Regions from separate parts of the Blautia hydrogenotrophica DSM 10507 genome, predicted to be linked through region 1. Evidence: riboswitches for the same ligand, from Rfam matches in the RefSeq annotation. Region 1 holds a riboswitch; the other holds the start of a gene.
What was found. A riboswitch is a leader RNA that binds a small molecule or an ion and turns the genes downstream of it on or off. The one in region 1 is predicted to bind thiamine pyrophosphate.
Positions count from the first base shown of each region.

Region 1 (3,148 bases):
CTGCTCGCTTTGCGCTCCGCCGCAGACCGCCTTGCGGTGATATTCCTCATTGCGGCGTGTGCATCCTTCGCGGAGCGTTTCTATGTATAGGAAAATTTTTTCCAGTGACAATGCAAAGTGAGCAAGCCTGATTCCGTTTCCTTCTTCCCTCAGTCTTAAAGGAAGCTGCTCGCTTTGCGCTCCGCCGCAGACCGCCTTGCGGTGATATTCCTCATTGCGGCGTGTGCATCCTTCGCGGAGCGTTTCTATGTATAGGAAAATTTTTTCCTATACATAGAAAAAGGGCAATGCAAAACAGAGCTCCTGTCTCCTCCGCTTTGTTTTACATAGCCCTTACTCTCAAAATCACTGCGGCATCCGCACTCACAGCCGCAGAAATTCTGCTCAGATATTCTTACTGAATCCATTGCCTATTATATAGATTTCCCTCTGAAAAGTCAACCGAATGCCCATGTTTTAAAGGAAAAAGCATGCAGCAAATTACAGTTCAGATCTTCCACATCCCAAGACATACTCTCGCCAAACTGCTGCTTACAATGGTTTGTGTGCATCGCGAAGTATGTTACTGCTCACGAATTGTAAGTGAGTGAACGGTACCAATCGTTCCCCGCCCGACTATATATTTTTCAGAATACTTGCAAAAATCAAAATACAAGTGTATAATGTGGTTAATAAAAACAGGGGAGCTTGTACTTACAGGCTGAGAGGAAGTTTTGAACTTCGACCCTTTACCTGATGCGGATAATGCCGCCGTAGGAAGTCATGAACGAGAGATTTTTTACAGGAGGCATTCGACAATGCCTCCTGTTTTTCTGATATAGGAAAATTCTTTCCTATATCAGAAACGCTCCGCTAAAGATGCATACTCGCACAAGAGGTAATCACCGTAGGTGGCTGTGCTCGGCGTGTAAAGTAAAATGCACCCTCAAGATTGAGGGGATGGGGAGCTGACGTGGGTTTGCCCACTTTATACAGTTCAAGGAAAGGAGGTATTTTCACGGTCAATCCGTGACAGATTGAGGGGGAGCGCCCTGAATCTTGTATGACAGCGATGGGAAGCCGTGTTCCGGCGTGAGAGGAAGCCAGCAAGCTTCGACCGACCTTCCAAGGTTTTTCCATTTTCTCGGGAAAACCGTACTGAATTTTTGTGCAGGGAAGTGTCGGAAATATCGGCTGTTTTCTCTGTACCGCAAAGGAGCATCTTAAATGAAAACAAAAAATACTACAAGAAAGTTAATGTTGTCTGCCATGTTTGCATGTCTAGCCTACGTGTTAAACACCTTTGTCTACTTTCCAGCAATGGCACCTTTCCAGCATTTCGTGGATGTGTTGGCGGCCGTGTTTGTAGGCCCTTGGTATGGCTGCGCCAGCGCGTTTTTATGCGGAGCTTTACGTATGATGTCTGGACGTACCATTCAGGCAATCACCGGAGCAATCTTTGGCCCCATCATCGGCGGTCTACTCTATCGGAAAACCAAAAAGATTTACCTCGCCTATGTGGGAGAAATCATCGGCACTGGTATCTGCGGCGCACTGGCGTCCTACCCACTGATGAAATGGTTCTATGGCCTAGATCTTCAAAATTGGTACTACTACATCCCTTTTTATACCCCCGCCGCTGTGGTCGGCGGAGCGATGGGCGTCGCCGTCCTGCTTCTTTTAAGACGCAGCGGTGTCTTTCGCAGAATGCTCAGTGAATTGAATGGAGGCAACGATCATGTATGACTTTATCACCCCTCTGCACTGTGTGAGACAGAACCAACCTCTGATACAGTGCATCACAAATTTTGTAACTGTCAACGACTGTGCCAATATCATCCTTGCTACAGGCGGTTCCCCGTCTATGTCCCAGGACATCCGTGAGGTGGAAGAATCCGTATCAGGGGCTGACGCCCTGGTCTGTAACCTAGGAGCCATCGACTTTACCGCTTCCATGGTTGCAGCTGGAAAAAAAGCCAATCAATTGAAAAAGCCCGTCATCCTCGACCCAGTGGCCGCGGGCACAACCCAGCTTCGCCGGGAAGCATCCCGTACCCTGCTAGAACAGGTGCACTTTTCTGTCATCCGAGGAAATGCCTCTGAGATTCGCTTTCTATCCGGCCAGCAGTCCAGCGGAAGCGGCGTAGACGTAAGCCCAAAGGACGCTGCCACCATAGACAATCTTCCCGATGTCCTGGAAATGACTAGGTCCCTGGCACGAAAGGCAGGCAGCGTCATCGTCCTCTCCGGAGCGCTGGATGTTATCTCCGACGGGACGCGCAGTGTCGTCCTGCATAATGGCTGCCCGACCATGGCCCGCATCACCGGAAGCGGCTGTATGCTGACCGCCTTGATCGGTGCGTTCTGCGCGGCGACACCTGAAGATCTCTTCTGCGCGGCAGTTTCCGCGACGGCGGCAATGGGAGTCTGTGGAGAATTGGCAGAAAAAAGAAGACTCACGAACCAGACAGGAAATGCCACGTTCCGCACCGATCTCATTGACGCAATGTTCAACTTAACTGAAATACAGCTCAGGGAGGGAATTCACTATGAACTTTTCTAAAGAAGAAATCCGGCATTCCATGCTGCTCTACGCGATCACGGACCGCACATGGTTAAAAGAAGGGGAGACGCTGACATCCATCTGCGAGGACGTATTGAAGCATGGAGCGACTTTTTTGCAGATCAGAGAGAAAGATTTAGAACCGTCGGCTTTTCAAAAAGAAGCATTAGAACTAAAAGCTCTGTGCGCCAAATACCAAGTCCCCTTCGTGGTCAATGACAGTGTAGAGATCGCGCTGGCCATCGACGCAGACGGCGTCCATGTAGGGCAAGGTGATATCCAGGGTAAAAATCTGCGCGCTCTCATTGGAAAAGATAAAATCCTGGGAATCTCTGCGGCTACGGTAGCAGAAGCCGTCGCTGCCCAGGCCGCTGGAGCCGATTATATCGGTGTCGGCGCCGTATTTGGAACCAGCACAAAGAAAAACGCCCGCAATCTGTCCGTGGAAAAGCTAAGGGAAATCTGTGCTGCTGTCACGATTCCAGTGGTGGCCATCGGCGGCATCCATGCCTTGAATCTGCGAAAACTTTCCGGCAGTCAGGTAGACGGCGTTGCTGTGATCTCTGCGATATTCTCCTCGGACAACCCGGGAAAAGCGACCTCAGA
Region 1 covers NZ_CP136423.1:1,522,124-1,525,271, reverse strand. Annotated here, with positions in the region: TPP riboswitch at 670-776, shown strand; gene thiW (energy coupling factor transporter S component ThiW) at 1,207-1,725, shown strand; gene thiM (hydroxyethylthiazole kinase) at 1,718-2,542, shown strand; partial or broken gene thiE (thiamine phosphate synthase) at 2,529-3,089, shown strand.

Region 2 (3,148 bases), 350 kb from region 1:
AAAGATCGGATATCCCCTTTCTCCTCTGGCGGTAGATTTCTACGCCACGCCTGCATAAAATATATTCCTGACAACTGCAAAGTAGGATTCAAAAGCGGCTTCTTCTCCTCAGGAATCTTTGAAAAATCTGCCTGGACTGCCACATCTTTCAGCTCAATTTTTCGTTCCTCATCTCCTTTTTTGTACAGGATCGCGTTGACACCGATTCCATAGAGATTCCCATAAAATCTATTGTACATGGACTTCTCCACCCTCGTGGCCTGCATCAGATTTTTTTGCTCCACCTGCGCTTTGACATACGCTTTTAGATCTTCCTCTCTCTCAAAGACAAGTATCTGATCGTCAAAATCTATCGGATCACACATCACATAAGGCATTCTTGTACTCACAGAGAAGGGTACGTAAAAGCAATCTGCAGTCTGTAAATTTTTAATGATACTTTCTCTCGTCATTTTTTTATCCTTTCTAACTGCTCCTATCATTCTATAACACCTCCCAGTATTGGAAGGTAAGCCTCGATTTGTACATTGTACCGTCTTTCTTCTGTTCTTGTCAATAAACCATCTGACAAAGCACCTGACTGATACTCCTTAATATACTTCTTTCCAAAAGCCTCCTTATAATACAGAAAAGGACTGCCTGAAGCAATCCTTTCCTTTCAATATCGACAACTCCCACAATATACTTTTATTGTCTAGTCCATAATATCCACATTTTCCCCGCGAAGTATTTTATTAATATTTCTCACCGCGCACATCTTTCCACACATGGTACAGGTATCCTCTCTCTCAGGAGTGGATTCCGCACGATAACGTCTGGCTTTTTCCTCATCAATCGCCAATTCGAACTGTCTGTCCCAATCCAGATTTCTCCTGGCCTCACTCATCTCGTAGTCCCAGTCACTGGCCCCTGGAAGACCTTTTGCCACATCCGCAGCATGGGCGGCGATTTTGGAGGCAATGATTCCTTCTTTCACATCTTCCAGATTTGGAAGTCTCAAATGCTCTGCTGGAGTTACATAGCACAAAAATGAAGCACCGTAAGTAGCCGCAATCGCTCCGCCGATCGCTGCGGTGATATGGTCATAGCCTGGCGCTACATCCGTCACCAGAGGTCCCAACACGTAAAAAGGAGCTCCCTTACAGATGGTCTGCTCAATCTCCATGTTAGCCCGAATCTGATTCAAAGGCATATGTCCTGGGCCTTCAATCATGATCTGCACATTTTTCTCCCAGGCCCTCATCGTCAGTTCTCCCAAAGTCACCAGCTCTTCGATCTGTGGAATGTCCCCTGCGTCTGCAATGCTTCCTGGACGACATGCATCTCCCAGGCTCAAAGTGACATCGTACTGCTGGCAGATGTCCAAGATCTCATCGTAATATTCATAAAATGGATTTTCATTTCCGGTCAGCTCCATCCAAGCAAAAATGATAGAACCGCCTCTGGATACAATATTTGTGTGACGTTTTGCCTTTTTAAAACGCTCCGCAGTAGCTTTATTGATTCCGCAGTGTATCGTCATAAAATCCACACCGTCCTCTGCGTGCATTTTGACAATGTCAATCCACTGGCGGGAAGTAATCGCTTTCAATGCCTTATTGTAATAGACCACAGCGTCATAGATTGGCACCGTTCCTAGGACTGCAGGGCACTCTGCTGTCAGTTTGCGGCGAAACACCTGTGTATCCCCGAAAGAACTCAAATCCATAATTGCCTCGGCTCCCATTTTCACCGCTTCCATCACTTTGGACATCTCCAAATCTAGATCTAGACAATCTTTGGAAGTTCCCAGATTCACATTGATCTTTGTCTTTAAAGCTCTGCCAATCCCATGGGGTTTCAGACATTTGTGATTCTTGTTGGCTGGAATCACCACCTGTCCTTTCGCCACCAAGTCCCGCAGCGCCTCCGTACTAATCTGTTCTTCTGCCGCGACTGCCTTCATTTCCTCTGTGATAATTCCCCGTTTTGCTGCATCCATCTGTGTCGTATACATACCTCTTCCTCCTTGTCATGGTTCCTGTAACTTTGAGTGCCTTTCGTCGTACAGGACATCCCAGAGGAAAGATCATATAGGAGATTCCAGAGACACCTCCTATAAAAAAATCCTCCTGGAATAATCCAAGAGGGTATGATAACAAAATCCTTTCATGACTCCCTACGCTGGCATTATCCAGATACAGGTTCTAGGGTTAAAAACTTCTCGCTTTTTCTCAGCCGATTCTCATCAGCACCCCTGTGTTTGTTTTATTATTATCATAATAAACGAATCGCCCTAAAAAGTCAAGTAAAAGAGACGGAGCGTTTCTGTTATGGGAAAGGCTGAATAGTATTTCCACTTCATCGCGCAACGCGCATTTCCGTGGAAACACTATCCAGCCTTGCTCTAAACTTTATGCCTCATCAATCGCTTTTCCGATATCGTGTCGCATATATTTATTTGCAAAAGATATCCATTCCGTGGCCTCATAAGCGTTTTTTCTGGCCTCCTTCAGATTGGCTCCTTTCGCAGTGATTCCCAGAACACGACCTCCATTTGTCACAATCTGTCCATCTTCCAGCTTTGTTCCCGCGTGGAAGCAGTAATATCCATCTTTGCCCTGGAAATTTTCAAAGCCAGTAATCGGAATCCCCTTCTCATATTTCACCGGATAGCCCTCCGATGCCAATACGACGCAGACTGCTGCATTGTCCTCAAACTGCAACTCAATCTCATCCAGCTTGCCGTCGATACAGGCCTCCATGACTTCTACGATATCATTTTTCATTCTCGGCAGCACTACCTGAGCCTCAGGATCTCCAAAACGGGCGTTGTATTCTAATACTTTTGGGCCTTGCTCTGTCAACATCAGACCAAAAAAGATAATTCCCGTAAACGGTCTTCCCTCTGCTCTCATCGCATCCACAGTAGGCTGATAAATATGCTTCTGGCAGTACTCGTCAATCTCCTTCGTATAAAACGGGCTGGGTGAAAACGTTCCCATTCCGCCAGTATTCAATCCCTGATCGCCATCCTTGGCACGTTTATGGTCCTGCGCCGATGTCATCGTCTTAATCGTAGTTCCATCCACATAAGATAATACTGAGACTTCCCGACCAGTCATAAACTCTTCAACGACCAAGGTGTTGCCGGCAGTGCCGAACTTCT
Region 2 covers NZ_CP136423.1:1,171,574-1,174,721, reverse strand. Annotated here, with positions in the region: gene BLHYD_RS05600 (SseB family protein) at 1-482, opposite strand, end outside; gene thiC (phosphomethylpyrimidine synthase ThiC) at 695-1,996, opposite strand; TPP riboswitch at 2,139-2,248, opposite strand; gene purD (phosphoribosylamine--glycine ligase) at 2,394-3,148, opposite strand, start outside.
Region 2: linked by a shared signal. The riboswitch ahead of thiC (phosphomethylpyrimidine synthase ThiC) and the one ahead of thiW (energy coupling factor transporter S component ThiW) in region 1 are both predicted to bind thiamine pyrophosphate.